3 regions of the Staphylococcus lugdunensis genome follow, and region 1 is predicted to be linked to each of the others. Evidence: predicted binding sites of a transcription regulator. Region 1 holds the regulator's gene; each other region holds the start of a gene.
What was found. Region 1 encodes CtsR, which represses protease genes until heat stress. Its sites were predicted from a motif close to ATGGTCAATAAAGGTCAAACA; they were not measured.
Positions count from the first base shown of each region.

Region 2: a site for CtsR is predicted at 6,195-6,215, ahead of clpB (ATP-dependent chaperone ClpB). Genes of this name have one in related genera too.
Region 3: a site for CtsR is predicted at 4,513-4,533, ahead of clpP (ATP-dependent Clp endopeptidase proteolytic subunit ClpP). Genes of this name have one in related genera too.

Region 1 is NZ_CP014022.1:1,228,929-1,239,419, reverse strand. Features, by position in the region: rRNA gene AL499_RS05850 (23S ribosomal RNA) at 1-2,758, shown strand, start outside; rRNA gene rrf (5S ribosomal RNA) at 2,826-2,940, shown strand; gene pdxR (MocR-like pyridoxine biosynthesis transcription factor PdxR) at 3,187-4,569, opposite strand; gene pdxS (pyridoxal 5'-phosphate synthase lyase subunit PdxS) at 4,667-5,554, shown strand; gene pdxT (pyridoxal 5'-phosphate synthase glutaminase subunit PdxT) at 5,558-6,112, shown strand; gene AL499_RS05825 (NupC/NupG family nucleoside CNT transporter) at 6,343-7,557, opposite strand; gene AL499_RS05820 (CtsR family transcriptional regulator) at 7,711-8,172, shown strand; gene AL499_RS05815 (UvrB/UvrC motif-containing protein) at 8,199-8,756, shown strand; gene AL499_RS05810 (protein arginine kinase) at 8,749-9,762, shown strand; gene AL499_RS05805 (ATP-dependent Clp protease ATP-binding subunit) at 9,776-10,491, shown strand, end outside.
Region 2 is NZ_CP014022.1:790,559-801,049, reverse strand. Features, by position in the region: gene addA (helicase-exonuclease AddAB subunit AddA) at 1-1,304, shown strand, start outside; gene AL499_RS03785 (fumarylacetoacetate hydrolase family protein) at 1,461-2,363, shown strand; gene AL499_RS03780 (YisL family protein) at 2,849-3,238, shown strand; gene AL499_RS03775 (CoA-disulfide reductase) at 3,425-4,747, opposite strand; gene AL499_RS03770 (Cof-type HAD-IIB family hydrolase) at 4,784-5,608, opposite strand; gene AL499_RS03765 (metal-sulfur cluster assembly factor) at 5,718-6,026, shown strand; gene clpB (ATP-dependent chaperone ClpB) at 6,255-8,864, shown strand; gene AL499_RS03755 (YjzD family protein) at 9,018-9,212, opposite strand; gene AL499_RS03750 (beta-ketoacyl-ACP synthase III) at 9,461-10,402, shown strand; gene fabF (beta-ketoacyl-ACP synthase II) at 10,416-10,491, shown strand, end outside.
Region 3 is NZ_CP014022.1:954,317-964,807, reverse strand. Features, by position in the region: gene AL499_RS04600 (tetratricopeptide repeat protein) at 1-155, shown strand, start outside; gene trxB (thioredoxin-disulfide reductase) at 220-1,158, shown strand; gene rapZ (RNase adapter RapZ) at 1,314-2,225, shown strand; gene AL499_RS04585 (gluconeogenesis factor YvcK family protein) at 2,222-3,229, shown strand; gene whiA (DNA-binding protein WhiA) at 3,275-4,219, shown strand; gene clpP (ATP-dependent Clp endopeptidase proteolytic subunit ClpP) at 4,578-5,165, shown strand; gene AL499_RS04565 (TIGR01777 family oxidoreductase) at 5,469-6,368, opposite strand; gene AL499_RS04560 (DUF4887 domain-containing protein) at 6,970-7,599, shown strand; gene AL499_RS04555 (sugar-binding transcriptional regulator) at 7,952-8,971, shown strand; gene gap (type I glyceraldehyde-3-phosphate dehydrogenase) at 9,019-10,029, shown strand; gene AL499_RS04545 (phosphoglycerate kinase) at 10,162-10,491, shown strand, end outside.

The sequences.
Region 1 (10,491 bases):
CATAGCATGTTAGAAGGCAGACCCGGAGAACTGAAACATCTTAGTACCCGGAGGAAGAGAAAGAAAAATCGATTCCCTGAGTAGCGGCGAGCGAAACGGGAAGAGCCCAAACCAATAAGCTTGCTTATTGGGGTTGTAGGACACTCTATACGGAGTTACAAAGGAATATATTAGACGAATCATCTGGAAAGATGAATCAAAGAAGGTAATAATCCTGTAGTTGAAAATATGTTCTCTCTTGAGTGGATCCTGAGTACGACGGAGCACGTGAAATTCCGTCGGAATCTGGGAGGACCATCTCCTAAGGCTAAATACTCTCTAGTGACCGATAGTGAACCAGTACCGTGAGGGAAAGGTGAAAAGTACCCCGGAAGGGGAGTGAAAGAGAACTTGAAACCGTGTGCTTACAAGTAGTCAGAGCCCGTTAATGGGTGATGGCGTGCCTTTTGTAGAATGAACCGGCGAGTTACGATTTGATGCAAGGTTAAGCAGGAAATGTGGAGCCGTAGCGAAAGCGAGTCTGAATAGGGCGTTGAGTATTTGGTCGTAGACCCGAAACCAGGTGATCTACCCTTGGTCAGGTTGAAGTTCAGGTAACACTGAATGGAGGACCGAACCGACTTACGTTGAAAAGTGAGCGGATGAACTGAGGGTAGCGGAGAAATTCCAATCGAACTTGGAGATAGCTGGTTCTCTCCGAAATAGCTTTAGGGCTAGCCTCAAGTGATGATTATTGGAGGTAGAGCACTGTTTGGACGAGGGGCCCCTCTCGGGTTACCGAATTCAGACAAACTCCGAATGCCAATTAATTTAACTTGGGAGTCAGAACATGGGTGATAAGGTCCGTGTTCGAAAGGGAAACAGCCCAGACCACCAGCTAAGGTCCCAAAATATATGTTAAGTGGAAAAGGATGTGGCGTTGCCCAGACAACTAGGATGTTGGCTTAGAAGCAGCCATCATTTAAAGAGTGCGTAATAGCTCACTAGTCGAGTGACACTGCGCCGAAAATGTACCGGGGCTAAACATATTACCGAAGCTGTGGATTGTCCTTTGGACAATGGTAGGAGAGCGTTCTAAGGGCGTTGAAGCATGATCGCAAGGACATGTGGAGCGCTTAGAAGTGAGAATGCCGGTGTGAGTAGCGAAAGACGGGTGAGAATCCCGTCCACCGATTGACTAAGGTTTCCAGAGGAAGGCTCGTCCGCTCTGGGTTAGTCGGGTCCTAAGCTGAGGCCGACAGGCGTAGGCGATGGATAACAGGTTGATATTCCTGTACCACCTAGTATCGTTTTAATCGATGGGGGGACGCAGTAGGATAGGCGAAGCGTACGATTGGATTGTACGTCTAAGCAGTGAGACTGAGTGTTAGGTAAATCCGGCACTCATAAGGTCAAGCTGTGATGGGGAGAGGAAATTGTTTCCTTGAGTCGTTGATTTCACACTGCCAAGAAAAGCCTCTAGATAGATAACAGGTGCCCGTACCGCAAACTGACACAGGTAGTCAAGATGAGAATTCTAAGGTGAGCGAGCGAACTCTCGTTAAGGAACTCGGCAAAATGACCCCGTAACTTCGGGAGAAGGGGTGCTCTTTAGGGTGCAAGCCCAGAAGAGCCGCAGTGAATAGGCCCAAGCGACTGTTTATCAAAAACACAGGTCTCTGCTAAACCGTAAGGTGATGTATAGGGGCTGACGCCTGCCCGGTGCTGGAAGGTTAAGAGGAGTGGTTAGCTTCTGCGAAGCTACGAATCGAAGCCCCAGTAAACGGCGGCCGTAACTATAACGGTCCTAAGGTAGCGAAATTCCTTGTCGGGTAAGTTCCGACCCGCACGAAAGGCGTAACGATTTGGGCACTGTCTCAACGAGAGACTCGGTGAAATCATAGTACCTGTGAAGATGCAGGTTACCCGCGACAGGACGGAAAGACCCCGTGGAGCTTTACTGTAGCCTGATATTGAAATTCGGCACAGCTTGTACAGGATAGGTAGGAGCCATTGAAACGTGAGCGCTAGCTTACGTGGAGGCGCTGGTGGGATACTACCCTAGCTGTGTTGGCTTTCTAACCCGCACCACTTATCGTGGTGGGAGACAGTGTCAGGCGGGCAGTTTGACTGGGGCGGTCGCCTCCTAAAAGGTAACGGAGGCGCTCAAAGGTTCCCTCAGAATGGTTGGAAATCATTCATAGAGTGTAAAGGCATAAGGGAGCTTGACTGCGAGACCTACAAGTCGAGCAGGGTCGAAAGACGGACTTAGTGATCCGGTGGTTCCGCATGGAAGGGCCATCGCTCAACGGATAAAAGCTACCCCGGGGATAACAGGCTTATCTCCCCCAAGAGTTCACATCGACGGGGAGGTTTGGCACCTCGATGTCGGCTCATCGCATCCTGGGGCTGTAGTCGGTCCCAAGGGTTGGGCTGTTCGCCCATTAAAGCGGTACGCGAGCTGGGTTCAGAACGTCGTGAGACAGTTCGGTCCCTATCCGTCGTGGGCGTAGGAAATTTGAGAGGAGCTGTCCTTAGTACGAGAGGACCGGGATGGACATACCTCTGGTGTACCAGTTGTCGTGCCAACGGCATAGCTGGGTAGCTATGTATGGACGGGATAAGTGCTGAAAGCATCTAAGCATGAAGCCCCCCTCAAGATGAGATTTCCCAACTTCGGTTATAAGATCCCTCAAAGATGATGAGGTTAATAGGTTCGAGGTGGAAGCGTGGCGACACGTGGAGCTGACGAATACTAATCGATCGAAGACTTAATCAAATATATGTTTTGCGACGCAAAATCAATTTTACTTACTATCTAGTTTTGAATGTATAACATTCACTTGTCTGGTGATAATGGCAAGGAGGTCACACCTGTTCCCATGCCGAACACAGAAGTTAAGCTCCTTAGCGCCGATGGTAGTCGGACTTACGTTCCGCTAGAGTAGGACGTTGCCAGGCAAAGCAAATGGATGCGATGAGCCGCATTGAGACCGAGAGGTCTCTTTTTTATGCCAAAAATTGAAAAACAAGTCGATAAATAACGGCTTTGCGAAGAGAAAGCGATTGAAGCTGACGTATTCTGACCTATAGAAAATACAAATTAAATGCGATACTTCAAAAATGAAAAAGTTATTGCTTTTTTAAATGATTAAAATTATTTTAAAACATTTGCACTGAAACTTAGTTTTTAAGTCTACAAAATTCTCACTCATAGTCATTTATGACGAGTGCGCTTATTAGTGCTTGGACATGATTAGACAAATCTTCATTTGAAATGCCACCAAACCCTAAAATAAAAGTAGGATAGCGTTCATTAGCATCATCGAAGTAATAGGGTTCCAGCTTAAGAGATATATTTGATGCGTTTTCTAGACATTGTTCCATTGTTAGCCCATTTATAACCCGAATGGTAAAATGCATGCCAGTTAATGCGCCATCAATCTTTAATTGGTTAGAGTAAGGTGCAAGTTGATTTAAAATATAAGTAAGTTTGTCGCGATAAATTTTTCTCATTTTATTTAGATGGCGTTCAAAACTGCCTGATGCCATAAATCTTTCGACGATATGTTGAATATGAACGGGAACTGTATTTCCTTCTTTATATGGATGATGATTATATATGTTTAATATTGGATAAGGTAAAACGATATACGCTATACGACAACTTGGAAATAGAGACTTAGAAAATGTACTAATATAAATAACTTTTCCTTTCGTGTCTAAACTTTGTAAAGCGGGTATCGGTTTGCCATAATATCTAAACTCAGAGTCGTAATCATCTTCAATAATATAACGTTTTTCTTGCTGCTGTGCCCATTGAATTAATTGGGTGCGTTTTTTTAAATTCATGATATGCCCCGTTGGAAATTGATGTGAAGGGGTAATATACAAAATATCATTATTGTATTCAAAGATGGGATCGACTTGGATGCCATCTTTTTCTACTATAACTTGTTTATAAGGCATCTGTTTCTTGTCTAATGTTTGTTTAATTGGTGGATAGCTTGGTTGTTCGATAATAAAGGAGCTATCTGATAGTACATCTGTAATCATATCGAGTAATTGTTCTGTAGAAGAACCGATAATAATTTGATTTGGATGACAAGTAACCCCTCTGCTGTTAAATAAATAATGGGCAATTTGTTGTCTTAATGCCAATTCACCCTGTGGATGTCCATGTTGTAAAAGGTCTATATTACTATCATCAAAAACATCTCGAGCATATTTTCTTAATGTATGCAATGGAAAGTTTTCAGCATCTATTTCAGCCAAGTTGAAGGCATAGCGGTAATGTGATTTTGGCGTTGACTTCTGAATGAAGTTGATTTCATGAAACCCTGATGTTTGTGGTACGACAGGCAGTGATTCGATATCTGATACATAATAGCCTGAACGTGGTTTGGCATAAATAAATCCTTCATCTAGTAAAAGTTGATAGGCATGTTCGATTGTTGTATGACTAAGTGATAAATGTTCACTTAATTGTCGCTTTGAAGGAAACTTTTCATTTGCCTGATAATGACCTTCAATAATTTGGGCTTTTAATTTTTCATAGAGTGATTGGTATAGTGCAGTTTTCTTCTTCATATCATCTGGCCTCTTTATTTATTATAAAATTGAACCTTTTTCAATATCAGTTTATCGTTTAGAATGGATTTAATCAATTAGAAAAGGGGCAATTTACATGTCTAAAATTGTAGGATCTGAAAGAGTTAAACGAGGTATGGCTGAAATGCAAAAAGGCGGCGTCATTATGGACGTTGTTAATGCAGAACAAGCTAGAATCGCGGAGGAAGCTGGAGCGGTTGCTGTTATGGCATTAGAGCGTGTGCCTTCTGATATTAGAGCGGCAGGAGGGGTAGCACGTAGCGCTAACCCTAAAATTGTTGAAGAAGTAATGAACGCTGTTTCTATACCGGTTATGGCTAAAGCACGTATTGGACACATTACTGAAGCGCGTGTGCTCGAAGCTATGGGGGTCGATTATATTGATGAATCTGAAGTATTAACACCAGCTGATGAAGAATATCATTTAAGAAAAGACCAGTTTACTGTACCGTTTGTTTGTGGGTGTCGTGATTTAGGTGAAGCCGCACGTCGTATTGGTGAAGGTGCAGCAATGTTACGTACGAAAGGTGAACCTGGAACTGGAAACATTGTTGAAGCAGTACGTCATATGAGAAAAGTAAATGCTGAAGTTAGTCGTTTAGTAGTAATGAACGACGATGAAATTATGACGTATGCTAAAGAATTAGGTGCGCCATATGAAATCTTGAAACAAATCAAGGATAACGGTCGCCTACCAGTTGTTAACTTTGCTGCTGGAGGTGTAGCAACACCTCAGGATGCTGCTTTAATGATGGAATTGGGTGCAGATGGCGTCTTTGTAGGTTCAGGTATTTTCAAATCAGAAGATCCTGAAAAATTTGCGAAAGCGATTGTACAAGCGACGACACATTATCAAGATTATGAGTTAATTGGTAAATTGGCTGCAGAATTAGGAACAGCAATGAAAGGCTTAGATATAAATAAAATTTCATTAGAAGAACGTATGCAAGAGCGTGGTTGGTAAGATATGAAGATAGGTGTATTGGCATTGCAAGGCGCTGTGCGTGAACATATTCGTCATATTGAATTAAGTGGTCACGAAGGCATAGCAATTAAAAGAGTAGAACAACTAGAAGAAATTGATGGATTGATTCTTCCTGGTGGTGAGTCAACCACACTTAGAAGATTGATGGATTTATATGGTTTTAAAGAAAAATTACAACAATCTAACTTACCTATGTTTGGCACATGTGCTGGCCTAATTGTATTAGCTAAACATGTCGAAGGTGAAACAGGGTATTTAAAAAAATTGGATATCACTGTAGAACGTAATTCGTTTGGTAGACAAGTAGATAGTTTTGAATCAGAACTTGATATTAAAGGCATTGCTGAAGATATAGAAGGTGTTTTTATTAGAGCACCACATATTGCTAGCGTAGAAGATGGCGTAGAAGTATTAAGTACTGTTGGCGATAAAATTGTTGCAGTTAAACAAGGGAACTATTTAGGTGTATCATTCCATCCTGAGTTAACGGATGATTATAGAGTTACGCAATACTTTATTGAACATATGGTCAAATAACATAGTCTTGTTGAAAGAGCACTCAAAAAATGAGTGCTCTTTTTTAATATAACCTATTAATATGAGACAATGATACGATGCAAGATTTGCTCTACATTAAATAGCTATTTTAAAATATTCGCTTTTTTATAAGAGATAGCAAGAAAGTATAAAAAAATGATGCTATAAGATGCCTACGATATAGGCTCTTATAGCATCACAAAACGATAATATGTCTATTTAATATTTATTTAAATAAAGAATCCAGCAATTGTTGCGGAGATAAATGAAACTAGTGTAGCACCGAACAATAATTTTAAGCCAAAGCGAGCAACAATATCACCTTTTTCAGAGTTAAGTGATTTAATGGCACCAGAAATAATTCCAATTGAGCTAAAGTTAGCGAATGATACTAGGAATACTGAAGTTACGCCTTTAGCGTGCGTTGAAATATCTGATAGTTTACCTAATGATTGCATAGCAACAAATTCATTAGAAAGCAGTTTTGTTGCCATAACTGAACCAGACTGTACAGCTTCGTTCCATGGAACACCAGATAAAAAGGCTAAAGGTGCAAAGACAAAGCCAATTAAAGTTTGGAAATCCCAAGAGACAGCGCCATGCGTTATGACACTTAAAAGACCACTAACGATACCGTTTAGTAATGCGATAATGGCGATATAGCCAATGAGCATTGCCCCAACGATAACCGCTACTTTAAATCCATCTAAAATGTACTCTCCTAACATTTCAAAGAAAGATTGATTTTTAGTTTCTGTTTCATCTACTAATAATTTATCTTCTTCTTCATTCACTTTATAAGGATTAATAATTGATGCAATAATGAAACCACCAAAAAGGTTAAGTACAACTGCCGTTACGACATACTTTGGTTCAATTAAAGTAAAGTATGCGCCAATAATTGAAGCTGAAACGGTAGACATAGCTGAAGCGGTTAATGTATATAACCGTTGTTTCGGTATGTAAGGTAATTGTTTTTTTAAAGAAATAAAAACTTCAGATTGCCCTAAGATGGCTGCGGCGACGGCATTATAAGATTCTAAACGTCCCATGCCATTGATTTTAGAAATTAACCAGCCTAACCCCTTAATAATGAGTGGTAGGATGCGAGTGTATTGTAGTATGCCGATTAACGCAGAGATAAATACAATCGGTAATAAAACACTAAAGAAGAATGGAGGGTTTTTAGGATTAACAAATTTAAATCCACCAAAGACAAAGTTAACGCCTTCTGCAGCTTTTTGTAGTAAATAATTAAAGCCGTTTGAAATTCCTCCGATGACATGTATACCTGCCGTCGTTTTAAGTAAAATAAAGGCGAATATAAATTGAATCACAAGTAACAAAGCGACGTACTTCCAACGAATATGCTTTCTATCTGAGCTAAATGCAAAGGCAAGCGCTAAGAAGAAAACGATTCCAATTATCCCAATGAGAATATGCATAGACCTGCTCCTTAATCTTTTTTCTAAATCTTATCATACAATAAATAGATGTGAACAAACACCTTTATTTTTTAAATTGAAAAACAAATTGGTTGAAAATGGTCAAAGTTGGTCATATAATATAGTCAAAGAAGGTCAAAAGGGGTGATAAGCATGCACAATATGTCTGACATCATAGAGCAGTACATTAAAAAATTATTTGAAGAAACGAATGGAGACGCTGTTGAAATACAACGAGCCAATATAGCACAGCGGTTTGATTGTGTGCCTTCTCAATTAAATTACGTTATTAAAACCAGATTCACCAATGAGCATGGTTATGAAATAGAAAGTAAACGTGGAGGCGGTGGATACATCCGAATCACGAAAATTGAAAATAAAGATGCAACGGGGTATATTAATCACTTGCTTCAATTAATTGGACCAACCATTTCACAGCAGCAAGGTTACTATGTTATTGACGGCTTGCTTGAAAAAGGTTTGATTAGTGAAAGAGAAGCTAAAATGATACAAGCTGTCATTGACCGTGAAACATTAAAAATGGATGTCATGTCTAGAGATATTATCCGAGCAAATATTTTAAAACGAATCTTACCGGTGATTAATTACTATTAATACTGAAAAATGCGAGGTGTTAAGACGTGCTTTGTGAAAATTGCCACTTAAATGAAGCAGAGGTAAAGCTTACGGTTAAAAGTAAAAATGGAACCAGTGAGAAATGGGTTTGTCCTGTTTGTGCACAAGGAGAAAATCCATGGAATCAGAATTACACATCTCATCACCAGTATCAAGATGATATTGAAGAAGCATTTGTTGTAAAGCAAATATTACAACATTTAGCTACAAAACATGGTATTGATTTTCAAAATGTTGCTTTTCAAGAAGAAAAACAGTGTCCAACTTGTCATATGACCTTAAAAGATATTGCGCATGTTGGTAAGTTTGGCTGTGCACAATGCTATGCTACCTTTAAAGATGACATTATTGATATTGTGAGACGGGTGCAAGGTGGACAGTATGAACATGTTGGGAAAACGCCGCATTCATCACATCAAAAATTAGCAATAAAAAAACAAATTGAAGAAAAATCACAATATTTAAATGTATTAATAGATGAACAAAAATTTGAAGAAGCTGCTCTTGTAAGAGATGAGATAAAAGCATTAAAGCAACAGAGTGAGGTGTTACATGATGAATGATTATAATATTAATCCTGATGATATATTGACCAATATCGAAACAGCACCAGTTGTTATGTCATCACGAATTCGCTTAGCACGTAATCTTGAAAATCATGTACACCCACTTATGTTTCCATCTGAACAAGAAGGTTTTCGAGTTATTAATGAAGTTCAGGATGCATTGCCAGATCTAGATTTACAACGTCTAGATCGCATGGACCAGCAAAGTAAGATGCAACTTGTTGCGAAACATTTAGTCAGTCCTGAACTAATTAAGCAACCAGCATCGGCAGTGATGACTAACGAGGATGAATCTCTTAGTATTATGATTAATGAAGAAGATCATATACGCATACAAGCGATGTCACCTGAGTTATCTTTGTCTGAATTATATACGAAAGCATCTGATATTGATGATTTACTCGATAAAGCGTTAGATATTAGTTACGATGAACATTTAGGGTACTTAACTACATGCCCAACCAATATTGGAACAGGCATGAGAGCAAGTATTATGTTACATTTGCCTGGTTTATCGATAATGAAACGAATGAATCGTATTGCTCAAACAATTAATCGTTTTGGCTTTACAATTCGTGGTATATATGGAGAGGGTTCGCAGGTCTATGGACATATATATCAGGTTTCAAATCAACTAACTTTAGGGAAAACAGAACAAGACATCATCGATAATTTAACAGAAGTTGTTAATCAAATTATTAATGAAGAAATGCAAATTCGCGAACGGTTACACACATATAACCAAATTGAAACGTTGGATCGTGTTTATCGTTCGCTTGGTATATTACAAAATTGTAGAATGATTTCTATGGAAGAAGCATCCTATCGACTTAGTGAAGTGAAATTAGGAATTGATTTAGGATATGTACAATTGCAAGATTTTAATTTTAATGAATTAATGGTGAGTATTCAATCTGCTTTCTTGTATAACGATGAAGACGAGGACGATGAGAAATCCGTCAATGAGAAACGTGCAGATATTTTAAGAGCTCAGACCATATAGGAGGTAAATAGATATGTTATTTGGTAGATTAACTGAACGTGCGCAGCGTGTTTTAGCACATGCACAAGAAGAAGCTATTCGTTTGAACCACTCAAATATTGGTACTGAACACTTGTTATTAGGTTTAATGAAGGAACCTGAAGGTATTGCTGCTAAAGTATTAGAAAGTTTCAATATTACTGAAGATAAAGTGATTACCGAAGTCGAAAAACTTATTGGCCACGGACAAGAACAAGCTGGGACGTTAAGATATACACCTAGAGCTAAAAAAGTCATTGAATTATCAATGGATGAAGCTAGAAAACTTCATCACAATTTTGTTGGTACAGAACATATTTTATTAGGTTTAATTCGTGAAAATGAAGGTGTAGCGGCACGTGTTTTTGCAAATTTAGATTTAAATATTACGAAGGCACGGGCTCAAGTTGTGAAAGCATTAGGTAGTCCAGAGATGGGTACGAAAAATGCACAAACAAATAAATCTAATAATACACCAACGTTAGATAGCTTAGCGCGTGACTTAACGGTGATTGCTAAAGATGGCACATTAGATCCGGTTATCGGTAGAACAAAAGAGATTACACGTGTGATTGAAGTCTTGAGCCGTCGAACTAAAAATAATCCTGTACTTATTGGTGAACCAGGTGTAGGTAAAACAGCTATTGCTGAAGGTTTAGCACAAGCAATCATAAATAATGAAGTGCCAGAAACGTTAAAAGACAAACGTGT
Region 2 (10,491 bases), 440 kb from region 1:
GTAAGGGATTAGAATTTCCATTTGTTATTTATTCAGGATTAACAAGGGAATTTAATAAGAAAGATTTACGGGAACAAGTTATCTTAAATCAAAAATATGGTTTAGGTATCGATTATTATGATATTGATAAAAACATGGCATATCCTTCACTGTCATCTGTTGCTTATAAAGCAATAACAGAAAAAGAAATGATATCAGAAGAAATGCGTTTAATTTATGTGGCATTGACACGTGCAAAGGAACAACTTATTTTAATTGGCAGACTTAAATCCACAAAAAAACTTGAAGAGTACGAAAAATTAGCTATTTCAGGTTCACATATAGCTATTAATGAGCGTTTGACGGCAGAACATCCTTTTGAACTTATTTATGGTATTTTGTCGAAGCATAAGTCCTATGAACTGACACCGGATTTAATGTTCGAAAATGATATTGCAAATTTAGCAGAAAACATAAGACCAAACGTAAATATCATTATTGATTATTTTGAAGATATTATTGAAGCTAATCATCAAGATATGAATGAGCAGCGTTCTATTTCGGATCTTAATACGTTGGATACAGGAAACGATGATATTAAGGCGAAAATTACGCAACAGCTTAAGTTTAAATATCCAAACGTGATTAATACCACTAAGCCTTCTAAGCAATCCGTATCTGAATTAAAACGACAACTGGAAACTGAAGAAAGCAATACGAACTACGATCGCGTTCGACAATATCGCATTGGTGTTGCGACATATGAACGGCCAAGATTTATGCGTCATGTTACGAAGCGTAAAGCCAACGAAGTAGGAACATTAATGCATACTGTCATGCAACATTTGCCTTTCAAACCTGAGCGTATGACAGAGGAAGCATTGGAGCAATATATTGATCATTTAATCACACAACAAATTATTGAACATGATGCTAAGAAAGACATTAAATTTCCAGAAATAATGACGTTTATTCAAAGTGATTTATATCTTGAAATCGCAGAAGCTGAACAAATTTATCGTGAATTACCTTTTGTTGTAAATCAAGCAAAAGTTGATAATATATCAGATAACCATGAAGACGTAGCGATTATTCAGGGTATGATTGATCTAATTTATAAGAAAGATAATCAATATTACTTTGTTGATTATAAGACAGATGCTTTTAATAGACGAAAAGGTATGACAGATGAAGAAATAGGAGAACAACTTAAAGAAAAATATCGCATTCAAATGCAATATTATAAAAATGCTTTAGAAACCATGCTCCATACTGAAGTAAAAGGTTCTTTATATTTCTTCCAGTTTGGTAGATTATCCATATAGTTCAGTCCAATCAAGATTTTTAAAGCGAAATTATTTGAACAAGGTTTGTCATAATGTATGAGCTAACTTTTGAAATTTTCGGACATATATATTTGTGATTTTAAGAAAATTATAGTTATAATATGAGTTAAGATATAGATGAGGAGTTGATAATGAATGAAATTCTTGTCATTCAAACATGAAGACGTCACATCTTACGGCGTGAAAGTAAAACGTGAAGATGCGGTTTGGGATTTAACAAAAGTATTTGCTGATTTTGCAGAAGGGGATTTTCATCCTAAATCATTATTAGCGGGCTTACAACAAAACCAAACGTTAGATTTTCAAGAACAAGTACGAAAAGCTGTTGTTGCTGCAGAAGATAGTGGCAGAGCAGAGGATTATAAAATAGCATTCAAAGATATTACATTTTTACCACCAGTGACACCGCCAAATAATGTTATTGCTTTTGGGAGAAATTATCAAGATCATGCGAGCGAACTTAATCATGAAGTCCAACGCCTCTATGTATTTACAAAAGCAGCTTCATCGTTAATCGGCGATAATGCTACAATTCCGAATCATAAAGATATTACAGATCAATTGGATTATGAAGGTGAACTTGGTATTGTTATTGGTAAATCAGGTGAGAAAATTCCTAAAGCTTTAGCGCTAGATTATGTCTATGGGTATACTATTATCAATGACATTACAGATCGTAAAGCGCAGGATGCTCAAGACCAAGCATTTTTATCTAAAAGCTTAACGGGTGGTTGCCCTATGGGACCATTTATTGTGACTAAAGATGAATTACCAACACCGGAAAATGTAAATATAGTGACTAAAGTAAATAATGATATCCGTCAAGATGGTAATACAGGAGAAATGATTTTAAAAATTGATGAATTAATTGAAGAAATTTCAAAATATGTCGCATTACATCCAGGTGACATTATTGCAACTGGTACACCGGCTGGGGTTGGAGCTGGAATGGAGCCACCACAATATTTACAACCTGGCGATGAAGTAAAAGTAACAATTGACAATATTGGTACGTTAACAACATATATTGCAGAATAAGTTAGTGTGTAAACATATAGTTATAGAGGTTAAGATATAAATCGTCTCTTACTTAATAACAAATCAGTCTGGGACATCATTATGTTTTAGGCTATGAAATATATATTAGCAGTCGTTGACTGGATTAAAAATACGCTTATACTAAGCTTTTTTCAATCCTAGTCAACTTGCTGGGGCGGGACTACGAATTCATTATGAATTCTGTCCCGCTCACATTTTTGTTATTGAAATTATCGTTTTAACGTGAAAAATTCATATTCTGTATTTAGTGATGAATTGTAGAATGAATGGTTCCATGAATATTATACTTTAGTCTACGATTTCAAAGGCTTGTTTCCGCTGTTGTGCAGGTGCAAGGCTTTTTTAATTATGATTTGATGCACATGTATTGTTATAAATGTAAATGATGATGAATACAGTAGAGTGGTAAATATGTTATATTTATTTAAGTAATTATTGATATTTTTTAGTGGGGGGATAAAGTTTTGTTACATGTACATATTTTAAGCTGGGTGCTTGCGATTATAATGTTTATAGTGACATATCTTAATTATTCGAAAACACAAGGTGGAACGCCTACAGCTAAACCATTACATATGGTGTTGAGGGTTGTTATTTTGCTAACGTTAATCTCTGGATTTTGGATAATTATTAAAGAATTTGCAAGTGGTGGAGGCAACCACATGTTATTGACACTCAAAATGGTATGTAGCATAGCAGTAGTTGCTTTAATGGAAGTAACGATCATAAAACGTAAAAAGCATGAATCAACACAAGGATTATTTTGGACGACAATTGCATTAATTGTGATTACAATCATTTTAGGAATTATTTTACCGCTTGGTCCATTAACTAAAATGTTTGGATTAAGTTAAATAATCATTTGATAGAAGAGATTGGTACATTATCTCTAGAAAACAGGATAGGATATAAATCTCAAGATAATAAGCACAAAGATGGTTTGAAATTCAACATCATCTTTGTGCTTATTTTTAGCTTCAATACTTCGTAATAATGGCTCGCTTTATATGCTAGATTTAATTAATCGTTGCCTAAAATTTTTAAAGATTACGTGCTTTGTAGCCCAACATATTTATTAAATCTTTGGGATGACTATATGGTGGCGCATAGGCGACTTCAAATTCGGTAAGTGCATCAATTGTTAAGTCATTCATCATGGCCATTGACAGTACGTCGATGCGTTTATCCACACCCTGTTTTCCTACTGCAGAAGCACGAATGATTTTACGATTATTTGTATCAAAATAGGCACGTAGATGCAATTTATCATTTCCTGGGTAATAGCCAGCATGTGTTCCACCAGTAATTTCAACCATTTTATAGTCAAAATACTTCAATTCATTAGGCTTTATACCTACACTGGCGAATGAATAATCAAAAAATTTAACAATATTTGAGCCTAAATAGCCCTTAAAAGTAATATTTGAATTCCCAGCAATTTGTTCAGCAATAATACTAGCCGCACGATGGGCTCCCCAAGCCAATGGGACTTGTGCAGGGAGATTTACATGGCGATAATGTGATTTTATCACATCTCCAAGCGCATAAACATTGCTAATATTTGTCTCAAATTTATCATTTACTGGAATAAAACCTTGTGTATCTAGTTGGATATTTGAAGACTCAAGGAATTTAGAATTTGGATGTGTTCCTACGCCTTCTATAACAATATCATATTGTTCAGAGTGACCTGATTTAAAGTGAACGATTGAGCCGTCAATATCATCGATTTCTTCATTAAATCGATATGGTATTTTATGTTTGTTCAGCATTTCCAAAATTGGTTGATTCATGTCGCTATCCATCAGTTTATTAATTTGTTCAGAGCGATGGATTAATGTGACATCTAAACCACGATGATATAAATTTTCAAGAATTTCTAAAGCAATATAACCCGCACCAACTATAAGTGCACGTTGTGCGTGATGTTTTTTAATATATTTGTCTATTTGGTCAGTATCTTCCATATTGCGAAGTGTAAAAACCATAGGACTATCGCTGTTGAGTTTGTTAGCATTTGCACCTGGGCTGAGAATCAATTTATCATACGCTGCTTCAAAGGTTTGATTTTTCTGTCGATCTCGGACAGTTACAATATTGCGTTGCGTATCGACGGCGACAACTTCATGGTATGTTTTAACATCAATGTTTTTATCTTCTTTAAATGAGCTTGGGGTAATAGGTAATAATTGATCTCGAGATGAAACGATTTGACCTAGATAATAGGGTAAGCCACAATTAGCAAAGCTCATATCACGATCTCGCTCAAATATTGTAATCTTACAGTCATTATCTAATCTTCTAATTTGACTTGCACAGGTAGCGCCACCAGCTACAGCACCTACTACAATCATTTTTTGCATGTCTTCATTCTCCTTAAATATAGTGTACTGAATGCATTATCCTTTATAGTTATATCCTAAATCAAAAAATTCATTTAAATAACGACCAATGCCATCGCTATTGTTGTCATGAGTAACGTGGTTTGCAACATGTTTTAATTCATCTAGTCCATTATCCATGGCAACACCAAATTTCGCATATTTAATCATTTCTAAATCATTATCTTCATCACCAAAAGCGATAATTCGAGATGTTGGCACATTCAAATAGTCTTTAACAACATCAATGCCACGTGCTTTACTTATACCCCGTTTTACTATTTCAATGACAGGGAATGGTGCACCCCAACGACGATGTTCAATATTTTCAGCATAAAAACGTGTTAACATTTGCTTAATGCGATTAATATGAATTTCCTCAGCTTCCACAAGTAGAGATGTTGGCGGTGTGTCAAGAGAATTTAATAGATTACCCGTTTTTATTTTAGGATTACCCATAGAAAAACCTTCGAATAATCGAGGATCTTCATTATTGATAAAAACATGATCTTGTACTTCGGCAATAATATTTGTTACGTTTGCTTGTTGTAGTACCTCGATGACACTTTTAGCGATGTCTAAATCTAAAACTTCATGAATTGTGTCAAATTGAGCATCTTTTGGATGATGTACGAAAGCACCATTGAAATTAACAATAGGTGTTTCTAAATTAAGTTCATGATAATAAATTTGACTTGCGCGATAGGGACGACCTGTCGCGATCATGATATGGTGTCCAGCCTTTTGCAATTCCGTTAAAATTTCCTTTGTATAAGGGCTGATTTCTTTATCATCTGTTAGTAATGTGCCGTCCAAATCGAGGCATATTAAATAAGGTTGCATATAGTTCTCCTCAAACATTTTTCATTTTATTAGTATCATAGCATTTTATTGGCGTTTTGTCGGATATTTGATATATTAGTATACAGACAAATATTGAGAGGTGATACTCGTGGAAGAAGCTTTAAAAGATAGTATCCTAGGTGCTCTTGAAATGGTAATCGACCCTGAATTAGGTATTGATATCGTGAATTTAGGTTTAGTATATAAAGTAGATGTAGATGAAGAAGGATTATGTACAGTTGAAATGACTTTAACATCGATGGGGTGTCCTTTAGGGCCACAGATTATTGATCAAATTAAAACCGTGTTAGCAGAAATTCCAGAAATCCAAGATACTGAAGTTAATATTGTATGGAATCCACCATGGAATAAAGACATGATGTCTCGCTATGCCAAGATTGCCCTTGGTGTGGGTTAATTGAGATATAAATTAAATAAAGAACACTAATTTCTTGATGTTATGAAGTTAGTGTTCTTTTTCTTTAAATACTAGTAAAACTGATATCAAACGCTACAAGCAAAAATTAAAACCAAAAAGTTGAGTGTAATAGTTGCGTAAAGGCAAAAGAGCGACTATAATATAGTTAAGGTCAAAGAAAGTCAAAGTCAAAATTTGGCCAACTCTGATAATGTAGGGGTGAAATAATTGGACATTAACCAAATGACACACGCAATTCAAGGTGCGTTACAACGTGCTGTTGAATTAAGTAAAACACATGAATTACAAAATATTGAAATAGAAGCCATTTTAAAAGGCGCATTAGAACAACCGGACAGTTTAATCAAAAGCATCTTAGAACGTGCAAATATCGATGTTGATAAGCTTGAAGCAGATTATGCTGAAAAGTTACAAAGCTATCCAAGTGTACAAGGTGACAATATACAATATGGTCAATATATTAGTGCAAAAGCCAATGAATTAATGACTAAATCTGAACATTATATGAAAGTATACGAAGATGACTATATCTCTATGGAACATCTACTCAGAGCCGCTATGGATATAGATACAATCATGCAACAAACAATAGAGAATAAACAAGATGTCATTAAAGAAATAATAAAAAAAATTAGAGGGGGAAATCACGTGACTTCTCAAAATCCTGAAGTAAATTATGAAGCATTAGAAAAATATGGTCGTGACCTTGTAGAAGAAGTTCGTCAAGGTAAAATGGATCCTGTTATTGGTAGAGATGAAGAAATTCGTAATACAATTCGAATTTTAAGTCGTAAAACTAAAAACAATCCGGTATTAATTGGTGAACCAGGGGTAGGTAAAACTGCTATTGTAGAAGGTCTTGCCCAACGAATAGTCAAAAAAGATGTACCTGAATCTTTGTTAGATAAAACGATTTTTGAGTTAGACTTAAGCGCATTAGTTGCAGGGGCAAAATATCGTGGTGAATTTGAAGAACGTCTTAAAGCTGTATTAAAAGAAGTAAAAGATTCAGATGGACGTATCATATTATTTATTGATGAGATTCATATGCTTGTTGGAGCTGGAAAAACAGATGGCGCCATGGATGCTGGTAACATGTTGAAACCAATGCTAGCTCGAGGCGAATTACACTGTATTGGTGCTACAACCTTAAATGAATATAGAGAATATATTGAGAAAGACTCAGCATTAGAACGTCGTTTCCAAAAAGTAGGCGTGAGCGAACCAGACGTAGAGGACACAATTTCTATTTTACGTGGTTTGAAAGAACGTTATGAAGTTTATCATGGTGTTAGAATCCAAGACCGTGCACTTGTAGCTGCAGCGGAATTGTCTGACCGTTATATTACAGATCGTTTCTTACCAGATAAAGCTATAGATTTAGTCGACCAAGCATGTGCAACAATTCGCACAGAGATGGGATCAAATCCGACTGAATTAGATCAAGTGAATCGCCGCGTTATGCAGTTAGAAATTGAAGAAAGTGCCTTAAAAAACGAATCTGATAACGCAAGTAAACAGCGATTGGAAGAATTACAAGAAGAATTATCAAATGAAAAAGAAAAACAAGCGTCATTACAATCACGTGTTGAACAAGAAAAAGAAAAAATTGCCAAAGTGCAAGAAAAACGTGCCGAATTAGATCGTAGTCGTCAAGCTTTAGAAGATGCACAAACTGAAGGTAATCTTGAAAAAGCTGCCGAATTACAATACGGTAAAATACCACAACTAGAAAAAGAATTACAAGAATTTGAAGATGCTTTCCAAGACGAACAAGGCGATAGCGAGCGCATGATTCGCGAGGTTGTGTCTGATGAAGAAATTGGCGATATAGTAAGTCAATGGACAGGTATACCGGTATCTAAATTAGTAGAAACAGAAAGAGAAAAATTATTAAGTTTAAGTGATATCTTGCATGAACGTGTTGTAGGTCAAGATAAAGCTGTTGATTTGGTATCAGATGCTGTTGTAAGAGCACGTGCAGGTATTAAAGATCCTAATAGACCAATTGGTAGTTTCCTTTTCTTAGGACCTACTGGTGTTGGTAAAACAGAATTAGCTAAATCACTAGCAGCATCATTATTCGACTCAGAAAAACATATGATTCGTATTGATATGAGTGAGTATATGGAGAAACATGCTGTATCTAGATTGATTGGTGCCCCTCCAGGCTATGTAGGACATGATGAAGGTGGACAATTAACAGAAGCGGTTAGACGTAATCCTTATTCAGTTATTTTATTAGATGAAGTTGAAAAAGCACATAGTGACGTCTTTAATGTGTTATTACAAATCTTAGATGAAGGTCGGTTAACTGATTCTAAAGGACGTAGCGTAGATTTTAAAAATACAATTATTATCATGACTAGTAATATTGGTTCCCAAATTCTTCTTGAAAATGTAAAAGACACAGGTAGCATTACTGAAGAAACTGAAAAAGCGGTTATGGATAGCTTGCATGCTTTCTTTAAACCAGAGATTTTAAACAGAATGGATGATATTGTATTATTTAAACCATTATCAGTTAGTGATATGAGTATGATTGTTGATAAAATCTTGACGCAATTAAACATTCGCTTAATGGATCAACGCATTTCAATCGAAGTATCAGATGCGGCTAAACAATGGTTAGGAGAAGAAGCATACGAGCCACAGTTTGGTGCTAGACCATTAAAACGATTTGTCCAACGGCAAATTGAAACACCTTTAGCACGTATGATGATTAAAGAACACATGCCGGAAGGTACAAACGTGTACGTTGATATCAATGACCAACAAGAATTAACATTCGATGTTCAACGACCAACAGATAAATAAAGAGTTAAATATTAAAGCCGAGAAAGTGAAAATTAAGTCACTTCCTCGACTTTTTTATTATAGATTTAGTTAGATGATTTGCTAGTTTTAAATAATAATGTATAAAAAAACGACAAAGTCCAGAACCTTGTCGACAATTGAGATATAACGGTATTATTTTTTTGAATGTTCTAATTCACGTGGTGCTTCATTCATAGAGCTAATAAGAATTACAAATAAAGTGAAAATAACTGCAATAATTACTGGTGTAATGAAATTTAGCGTACCACCACCATTTAAACTATTCAATACAAAATTAACCATTTGTAATAAAATTAAAGACCAAATCAATGTTACGAGGTGTCTCATGAATGTTTCTACCTCCACTCTTAATATATAATACTATTGTAGTCTATCATTGATTATTTGTATAGTGACAATCATATGATACCGTTGCATTTTTTGAATAAAATGATGTAATTTTCGATATAACGTGATAGCAATAATCGCATTTTGAATGATTTTAATATGATTTAAAAGGTATCTGCTTGAGTTTAATAGAGACAAATGTTAAATTAATACCTGGTATTAAAAAATGAAGTAAGAGGGTGTCATCCATGAACGTGGGTATCAAAGGTTTTGGGACATACTATCCTGAAAAAGTAATCGACAATGCCTATTTTGAGCAATTCTTAGAAACATCAGATGAATGGATTTCTAAAATGACAGGTATTAAAGAAAGACGTTGGGCTAGAGAAGATCAAGACACATCTGATCTAGCATATGAAGCAAGTAAAAAAGCTATTGCAGATGCAGGTTTAGAACCGTCAGATATAGATATGATTATCGTAGCTACAGCTACGGGGGATATGCCTTTTCCATCTGTAGCAAATATACTGCAAGACAAACTAGAAACAGGTAAAATACCAACTATGGATCAATTAGCTGCTTGTTCTGGTTTTATGTATTCAATGATTACCGCAAAACAATATATACAATCAGGAGATTATCATAATATCTTAGTTGTAGGTGCTGATAAGCTATCAAAAATTACTGACTTAACAGATCGTTCAACAGCTGTATTATTTGGAGATGGTGCCGGTGCTGCCGTTATTGGTGAAGTTTCTGAAGGTAGAGGCATTATCAGTTATGAAATGGGTTCAGATGGTAGCGGTGGAAAATACTTATACCTAAACCAAGAAAATGGTAAATTAGTAATGAATGGTCGTGAAGTATTTAAGTTTGCGGTTAGAATTATGGGTGAAGCGTCAAAACGTGTGGTTGAAAAAGCAGGATTAAAATCTGAAGATATTGATATGTTTGTGCCACACCAAGCAAATATTAGAATTATGGAATCAGCACGAGAACGTCTAGGTCTCGATAAAGACAAAATGAGTGTATCTGTTAATCGATTTGGTAATACTTCCGCAGCTTCCATACCTCTTAGTATTAATCAAGAATTAGAAAATGGCAGAATTAAAGACGATGATACATTAGTATTAGTTGGTTTCGGTGGCGGTCTAACTTGGGGCGCTATGGTTATCAAATGGGGAAAATAGGAGGAAATAATGTATGAGTGAGAAAAATAGAGTGGTCATCACTGGTATAGGTGCACTATCTCCAATTGGTAATGATGCACATACTTCTT
Region 3 (10,491 bases), 270 kb from region 1:
TGGATTATAATGAAATGGAACGCTATTTAGCTGCACATGTATATCTCTATTATCGCCACACAGCATTAAAAATGACAAAACGAGAAATCTTTGATTGGCTAGGTGTCACAAAATATAAGTTAGATTCAGCAGTAAAATACTTGTTGAGCATATAAATTTTATCGGTAATGATTATGGTTTATAATGCGCATGGTAAAGATAAACGAGGAGGCATATAAAATGACTGAAGTAAATTATGACGTTGCTATTATCGGAGCTGGACCAGCCGGTATGACAGCAGCGGTTTATGCATCACGTGCGAACTTAAGTACAGTTATGATTGAACGTGGTATGCCAGGTGGCCAAATGGCAAATACAGAAGAAGTTGAAAACTTTCCAGGCTTTGAAATGATTACAGGCCCAGATCTTTCTACTAAAATGTTTGAACATGCAAAGAAATTCGGTGCTGAATATCAATACGGGGATATTAAATCTATTGAAGATCAAGGTGACTATAAAGTCATTCATCTTGGTAATAAAGAAGTGACAGCACGTGCAGTTATTATTGCTACAGGTGCAGAATATAAAAAAATAGGCGTGCCTGGTGAACAAGAATTAGGTGGCCGTGGAGTAAGTTATTGTGCTGTATGTGATGGTGCCTTCTTTAAAAATAAAAATTTATTTGTTATTGGCGGCGGTGATTCAGCAGTTGAGGAAGGAACCTTCTTAACGAAATTTGCAGACAAAGTAACGATTGTACATCGACGAGACGAACTGCGTGCACAAAAAATCTTGCAAGATCGTGCATTTAAAAATGATAAAGTCAACTTTATTTGGAGTCACACGTTGAAATCAATTAACGATAAAGATGGAAAAGTTGGTTCAGTGACACTCGTATCAACTAAAGATGGTTCAGAACAAACATTAGATGCAGATGGTGTGTTTATCTATATAGGTATGAAACCATTAACTGCACCATTCCTTGATTTAGGTATTACTAATGAAACTGGCTATATTGTAACTAAGGACGACATGAGTACAGCGGTTCCTGGCATCTATGCTGCTGGAGATGTGCGCGATAAAGGTTTACGCCAAATTGTTACGGCAACAGGTGATGGTAGTATCGCCGCACAAAGTGCCATTGATTATATTGAAGAATTGAAAGACAAAGAAGCTTAAATTTAAGCATGTGCACAGTATGATATAAAGCCAGTACTATTTAGATTAAAATGGTACTGGCTTTTATTTACATACTTACATTTGTTTAAGCTATACGTTATGATTAAAGCATATAAAAATAAGTTGGAATAAAAAGTTATGGTGGTGATTCTGATATGACTCAATCAGAAAGGGAAATAAGTAAAAGTGAATTACTCGTTGTAACTGGTCTATCTGGGGCCGGTAAATCACTCGTTATTCAAAGCTTGGAGGATATTGGCTTTTTTTGTGTGGACAATTTGCCGCCAATATTATTGCCAAAATTTGTAGAGCTTATGGAACAAGGCAACCCTTCATTGCATAAAGTAGCCATAGCTATTGATTTACGTGGGAAAGAACTATTCACCTCACTCGTACAAGAAATTGATAACATAAAAAGTCGCAATGACGTTATTGTTGATGTTATGTTTTTAGAAGCGAGTACAGAAAAGCTTATTTCACGCTATAAAGAATCAAGACGTGCCCATCCGTTGAATGTAAAAGGAGAAGTATCGTTAATTGATGCGATTGAAGAAGAACGCCAACTGCTTTCAAGAATACGCACAATTGCTAATTATATAGTAGACACAACAACGATGAAACCGAAAGAATTAAGAACACGTGTTAATAAGTATTTTAAAGATGAAACATTTAAATCATTTAGTATCAATGTTACTAGCTTTGGATTTAAACATGGCATTCAAAAAGACGCCGACTTAGTATTTGATGTACGTTTTTTGCCAAATCCGTACTATGTTGAAGACTTAAGACCGATGACTGGTGAAGATGAACCTGTATATAATTATGTTATGAAATGGAAAGAAACTGAAATTTTCTTTGATAAACTAATGGATTTATTAAAATTTATGATTCCAGGTTATAAAAAAGAGGGTAAATCTCAATTAGTGATTGCAATCGGGTGTACAGGCGGTCAACATCGTTCTGTAGCACTTGCGCGACGCATCGGAGAAAAGCTCGATGAAATTTTTGACTATAATGTATATGTTCATCATAGAGATGCGCATATTGAAAGTGGCGTGAATAAATGAAAAAGCTAAAAATTGTGCTTATCGGTGGTGGCACAGGACTATCCGTATTAGCAAGAGGACTTAGAAACTATCCAATAGATATTACTGCAATTGTGACAGTGGCAGATGACGGTGGTAGTACAGGCGTAATACGTAATGAAATGGATATTCCGGCACCAGGAGATATTCGCAATGTCATCGCAGCATTAAGTGACGCTGAACCTATCATACAAGATTTATTTCAATATCGCTTTGAAGCTAATCAAATTGGCGGCCATTCGTTAGGCAATTTATTATTGGCAGCACTGACAAATATAGAAAATGATTTTGGTCACGCAGTAAAAGAACTGAGTAAAATATTAAACATCAAAGGTAAAGTTATCCCATCAACTAATACGAGCGTTAAATTAAATGCCGTTTTTAAAGATGGAGAAATTGTTTCTGGTGAGTCCAGCATACCAAAACGCAATAAACAAATTGAACGGGTCTATTTAGAGCCAAGCGATGTAAAACCAATGGATGAAGCAGTACAAGCCATAAAAGAGGCCGATTTAATCGTTCTAGGACCAGGTTCACTCTATACAAGCGTCATATCAAATTTATGTGTCAACGGCATCCAGAAAGCACTATTTGATACCGACGCACCAAAGTTATATGTAGCAAATGTAATGACGCAACCAGGTGAAACCAATGGTTATGATGTGTTAGACCATATTAATGCGATACATAAGCATGCAGGTAAAGATTTTATCAAATATGTGATATGTAACACGCAATTATATGATGAAGCAGTGCTAGCACATTATAAGAAACAGAATGCTGAACCTGTAGCAGCCCATTATGACATGTTAACAGCTAAAGGATTAAAGGTAATTACAGCTTCCAACTTAATCGAAGTGTCTAAAGATTACCGGGTAAGGCACAACAACGAAGTGTTAGCCAAATTAATATATGATATAGCACTAGATTTAACAAGTACAATACCGTTTAAACCAACACGGCATCAATCAAAATCTAACGATTAGACTGTTAGTAGTTGACAATGACGCGATTAGAAAGGTGAAGGTAACATGAGTTTTGCTTCTGAAATGAAAAATGAATTAACACGAATTGAAGTTGACGATTTAAATGCGAAAGCAGAACTTAGTGCATTGATTCGAATGAACGGTGCGCTTAGTCTTTCTAATCAGCAATTCGTCATTAATGTGCAAACTGAAAATGCAGCAACAGCACGTCGTATTTATTCATTAATTAAACGTGTGTTTGATGTTGAGGTAGAAATCTTAGTACGTAAAAAGATGAAATTAAAGAAAAATAATATATATATTTGTCGGACAAAAGTGCAGGCAAAAGAAATATTAGATGCTCTTGGAATATTGAAAAATGGGATCTTTACCTATGATATTGATAAAGAAATTATTCAAGATGATGAAATGAGACGTAGTTATTTACGCGGCGCATTCTTAGCGGGGGGATCGGTAAATAATCCCGAGACCTCTTCATACCATTTAGAAATATTTTCACAGTATGAAGATCATTCAGAAGGCTTAGTAAAATTAATGAACCACTATGAGCTAAATGCGAAACATTTAGAACGTAAAAAGGGAAGTATTGCTTATCTGAAGGAAGCAGAAAAAATATCAGATTTCTTAAGTCTTATTGGTGGTTACCAGGCTTTATTAAAATTTGAAGATGTACGAATCGTGCGCGACATGAGAAATTCAGTAAATCGTTTGGTAAATTGTGAAACGGCGAATTTAAATAAGACTGTAAGTGCTGCAATGAAGCAAGTTGAAAGCATTCGGCTTATCGACAAAGAGATTGGATTAGATAATCTACCAGACCGTTTACGTGAAATAGCTAAGCTACGTGTTGAGCATCAAGAGATTTCATTAAAAGAATTAGGTGAAATGTTATCGACAGGAGCCATTTCTAAATCTGGTGTTAACCATCGATTACGCAAATTAAATGAATTAGCAGATAAAATCAGAAGCGGAGAAAAAATCGATTTATAATAGTTTCATACAGTATTTAATCATGATTTATATAACACATAGAAAACACCCGAATGGTTTGAGATTGATTAAACCAATCGGGTGTTTTAATATGTAGCCCCCTCGAGAGGAATCGAACCTCTATTGTAAGAACCGGAATCTTAAGTGTTATCCATTACACTACGAGGGGTAAATAAAATATAATCAAAACGCTGTACTCATTGCGTGTTTAACAGTACAATCTAGTTTAGTGAGCGAATCTAGTTTACAAAATGTAGAACCAAACGTCAATAAGATAAAATAATAAAGCGTCTTTTTTGACCATTTTTGACTTTTAAGGTAAACTAACATTACTAGTTATTATAAGGAGGCAATATGAATGAATTTAATTCCTACAGTAATTGAAACAACAAACCGTGGAGAACGTGCCTATGACATCTATTCACGTTTATTAAAAGACCGTATTATCATGTTAGGATCAGCAATTGATGATAACGTTGCGAATTCAATTGTATCACAATTATTGTTTTTACAAGCACAAGATTCTGAAAAAGATATTTATTTATATATCAATTCACCAGGTGGAAGTGTAACAGCTGGTTTTGCAATTTATGATACAATTCAACATATCAAACCAGACGTACAAACGATTTGTATTGGTATGGCAGCATCAATGGGGTCATTCTTATTAGCTGCTGGCGCTAAAGGTAAACGTTTTGCATTACCAAATGCTGAAGTAATGATTCACCAACCACTAGGCGGTGCTCAAGGTCAAGCAACTGAAATTGAAATCGCAGCAAACCATATTTTAAAAACACGTGAAAAATTAAATCGTATTTTAGCTGAACGTACTGGTCAATCTATTGAACAAATTCAAAAAGATACAGATCGTGATAATTTCTTAACTGCTGAAGAAGCGAAAGCGTATGGCTTAATTGATGAAGTCATGGAACCAGAAGACAAATAATATATACAATTCAACAGAGCAAAAATTGCTTGAGACATCAATGTCTCAGACAAGTAGAAGAAGGCGATTTCTATTGAAATTTAGTAGAGATCGCCTTCTTCATTATTAATATATTAAGTAACAATAAGACCACACAAAAGAACCAACATGACGGAGTATTGAATATAGAAGAAGCACACAGATGATTTGTGTCAAACCATCTGTGTGCTAATATTTTATGATTTATGTCCCAGCTTATTCAGCCTATATTGACATTAGGTGACTGAATTGAAAATGAATTTTGTTCTGCTTCCTTTTAAATATTTATTGAACTAAATCATCTAATGCTGATTTTAAATGAGGATAGCTAAATTGGAAACCTAGCGCTTCGAGTTTATTTGGTAACACCTTTTGTGTATCTAATACAACGGTTGACATTTCACCAAGTACAGTACGTAACACGAATGCTGGCACCCATGTTTCGTGTGGTCGATGCATGGCGCGTCCTAAAGTATAGCCAAATAAATTTTGACGTTCGGCGATAGGTGCTGCAAAATTAAATGGGCCTGCTGCATCTGGTTCATCAATAGTGAAAAGAATAGCACGTACTAGGTCATCAATATGAATCCATGAATACCATTGGAATCCAGAGCCTAATTTTCCACCAACGAAAAATTTATAAGGTAATTCCATCGTTTGTAGTGCACCACCATCATCAGATAAAATCATGCTGAATCTTCCTAAAATCACACGCGTTCCGAATTGTTCAAATTTCTTGGCAAAACGTTCCCATTGATATACAACATCAGATAGAAAATCAAAAGGTGACGTTTGATATAACTCAGTATAAGAACGATTGATATCATGTGGATAATAACCCATTGCACTTGCATTAAATAACACTTCAGGTTTATCTGAGCGCTGTTCAAATAATGACACTAATGCTTGAGTAGATTGGATACGACTAGTCATAATGAGTTGTTTATAGCTATCAGTCCAGCGTTTATTTAAGGTAGCGCCTGCTAAATTTATAACAACATCAATATGACCAATTTCTTGCTCCCACCCGTCTTTAGACCAGTTAACATAGGTAATATGATTATTTTGACTGACTTTATCGCTACGCGTGAGAATGGTGATTTGTGCTGATTCACGTTGTAAAATACGATCCACAAGATGGTGTCCTACCATGCCGGTACCACCAGTGATTAAATAATGTTTCATGCAAGTCACCTCTATAATTTTTTTCTTTTAAGAACTATTATTAATAGTCATTATAATTGTTCAAACTTTATACAATAGTTAGTCATTAATATGTCATTTACTTTCTTTATAAATGGTTTTAAATCATTTTGAATAAGTTATAATAAAAGCGTACCTTCGATAATTAATTAGACATCTCTTAATTAGTATGAGTATACCCCATATTATACCCTCGAAGGTAAATTTTGACTCCCTTTAGTAGTGACCCATGCGATAAGCGTATGGGTCTATTTTACTATATAATTGTAAAACCACTAACAACAACAGATATGCTAACAATACCTATTAATATTATTCTTTATCATCCCACGCATAATATCAACTTTTATGTTTCAAAGTTACAATATGATAGCTGATTTTTTCAATTATTTAACTAAAATTAGAGGGATGTAAGGAAATCTTAATAATTAAATTAATGTTCCCAAGAACTGAAAATGTTATCATATAAATGATAATAAAAAAGTGAGTTGTGTATGAATATCTTTTAATGACATATTGATGTAAAATGTACCATCATAATAGTAAATTATTATACTCAAATATAGAGAAGTGAGGGAGCCTATTGTCTAAGGAAAATAAACAGTTCAATGATTATGAAGATTCAGATAAGAAACGTATGGGCACAGGCGCAAAAGTGATAAGTATCATAACAGTATTATTGCTTTTAGGTGGATTAGTTTTTGCAGTCTTTTCATTTGTAGACCATTCTAATCGCGCCAATGAAAGACTTAACAAGCAGTCAACTGAGGAAAAGAAAGAAGATTCAAAGAAAAAAGACAATAAAACGAATGAGCAAAAGAAAAAGCAACCGACGCAAGAAACACAACAAACGCAGCAACAAATTCCACAAACGCAACAAACACCTCAGACAACGCAACAACCACCAGCGACACAACAAAAGCCAAGAAAACCTTCCACTGAGGAACGGAATACACAAGAGAAAAATACTAAAGAGCCGTCTACCGAAGAAAATAATCAGCCTGACAAAACTAAAGAACCAGCTACACAAGAAAAGTCTAAAGAAAGCAATTCGCGAAACGACAATAAGACGCCAACGAGAGAATCTTCAGGTCAACAACGCTCAAATAAACCATCAGCACAGCAACCTTCTTCAAATCAAAATGGACAACAAAATAAACAGCGTAACAGTCACCAATCGAACACATCACAATCAACATCTAAAGCGCAATAAAGATAAAATCAGCAAGCTAGTCATATAAGCGACTAGTTTGCTGATTTTTTATCTATGAAGCATTTTAGGCACAAAATTTATAGCTTACATCTCGTACGTAGACGATTATCATTGGTGTATCAGGGTAAGAAAATACAAGTATTAAAAGGAAAGTCGTTTAATAGTCAGACTATTGATAATTTTTTGCAATTAAATTTAAAAAAGTCGGTCAAATGTCTTGCATTTTTAAACATCACATAGTACTATTGCAGTGTAGAAAGGTTAGATTTTGTCCCGCGTGGGACTATAAACGTCAAACCTAGTTATAATTTCTACTCATTACCTTTTTTATAAAAAGAGGAGGAAGGTAGTAGTGAAAGACTTGATGAAAGTTCAACAAAAGCTCATACCTGACCTTGTTGATAAAATGTATCGTCGGTTTTCTATCTTAACTACTATCTCTAAAAACCAACCTGTAGGTCGACGTAGTTTAAGTGAATACATGGACATGACAGAACGTGTATTGAGAGCTGAAACGGATATGTTAAAAAAGCAAGAACTGATACGAGTTAAGACAACAGGTATGGAAATTACTGAAGAAGGTAAAATGGTTGTTGAATATCTCAATGATTATTTTAATGTTTATTCAGATGATCATCAGATGGCACAGCAAATTAGAGAGATTTATAATTTGAAAGAAGTTCATGTTATACCGGGTAATTCTGACACTACCGAAACGGTAAAAGCAGAAATGGGTAGACAAGCTGGACAGTTACTTGAAGGTATACTTTATGAAGATGCAATTGTATCTGTTACTGGCGGATCCACAATGGCTCGTGTCAGTGAAGCGATGCATTTACTACCTTTCAATGTCTTCTTCGTTCCAGCGCGTGGGGGCCTAGGAGAAAATATGGTCTATCAAGCAAACACCATTTCAGCAAGCATGGCACAACAAACAGGTGGTTATTACACTTCATTGTATGTGCCAGATAATGTGAGCGAAACAACTTATAATACGTTGATGATGGAACCGTCTGTCATTCATACATTAGACAAAATTAAGCAAGCAAATATTACAATACACGGTATTGGTGATGCGCTGAAAATGGCGCATAGACGTCATTCCTCTAAAGAGGTTGTTGAAAAACTTCAACATCACCATGCCGTAGCCGAGGCATTTGGTTATTATTTTGATGCTTATGGTCAAGTAGTGCATAAAGTTAAAACAATTGGACTACAACTCGAAGACCTAGAATCAAAGGAATTTATATTTGCAGTAGCTGGTGGCAAATCGAAAGGGCAAGCTATTAAAGCTTATCTCAGTATTGCGCCAGACAACACAGTCCTTATCACAGATGAGGAAGCCGCAAAGGTAATATTAAATAAGGAATAAAAAGTTATTTGACTTTTTAAATATCATTTTAAAGGAGGCCATTATTTATGGCAGTTAAAGTAGCAATCAATGGATTTGGTAGAATCGGTCGTTTAGCATTTAGAAGAATTCAAGACGTAGAAGGCATCGAGGTAGTAGCAGTAAACGACTTAACAGATGATGATATGTTAGCGCATTTATTAAAATATGACACTATGCAAGGTCGCTTCACTAGCGAAGTTGAAGTTGTTGATGGTGGTTTCCGTGTAAATGGTAAAGAAGTTAAATCATTTGAAGAACCAGACGCAAGCAAATTACCATGGGGGGACCTAGGTGTTGACGTGGTATTAGAATGTACTGGATTCTATACAGATAAAGAAAAAGCAGAAGCACACATTCATGCAGGTGCTAAAAAAGTATTAATCTCTGCGCCAGCTAAAGGTGACGTTAAAACTATCGTTTACAACACTAACCATAGTGACTTAGACGGTTCAGAAACAGTTGTATCAGGTGCTTCATGTACAACTAACTCTTTAGCACCAGTAGCTAAAGTAATCAGCGATGAATTTGGTTTAGTAGAAGGTTTAATGACAACTATCCATGCATACACTGGTGACCAAATGACTCAAGATGGCCCACACAGAAAAGGTGACAAACGTCGTGCTCGTGCAGCTGCACAAAACATCGTACCTAACTCAACTGGTGCTGCTAAAGCAATCGGTAAAGTTATTCCTGAAATCGATGGTAAATTAGACGGTGGTGCGCAACGTGTACCTGTAGCTACAGGTTCATTAACTGAATTAACTGTAGTATTAGAAAAACAAGATGTAACAGTAGAACAAGTAAACGAAGCGATGAAAAAAGCTTCTAACGAATCATTCGGTTACAATGAAGATGAAATTGTTTCTTCTGACGTAGTTGGTATGACTTACGGTTCATTATTTGATGCAACACAAACTCGTGTAATGTCAGTTGGTGGCCGTCAATTAGTTAAAGTTGCAGCTTGGTATGACAATGAAATGTCTTATACTGCACAATTAGTACGTACTTTAGAATATTTAGCTCAATTATCTAAATAATTTGTAGCATAGTTATTTGACGAGTGCTCTGTACTGATAAATAATAAAGATAAGCTTATGAGTAAGCGGGGAGCACAAACGCTTCTCCGCTTATTTTTATATGAGTGTTCCTAGTAAAAGGAGGAAATTATAATGGCAAAGAAAATTGTTTCTGATTTAGATTTAAAAGGTAAAACAGTTCTAGAACGCGCAGACTTTAACGTTCCACTTAAAGATGGAAAAATTACAAACGACAACCGAATTGTTCAAGCTTTACCGACAATTAAATACATCATTGAGCAAGGTGGCAAATTAGTTTTATTCTCTCATTTAGGAAAAGTAAAACAAGAGAGTGATAAAGCTGGATTAACATTAAAACCCGTTGCTGAAGCTTTATCAGAAAAATTGGGGCAAGAAGTTATATTTGTACCTGAAACTCGCGGTGAAAAATTAGAATCAGCTATTAAAAATTTAAAAGAAGGC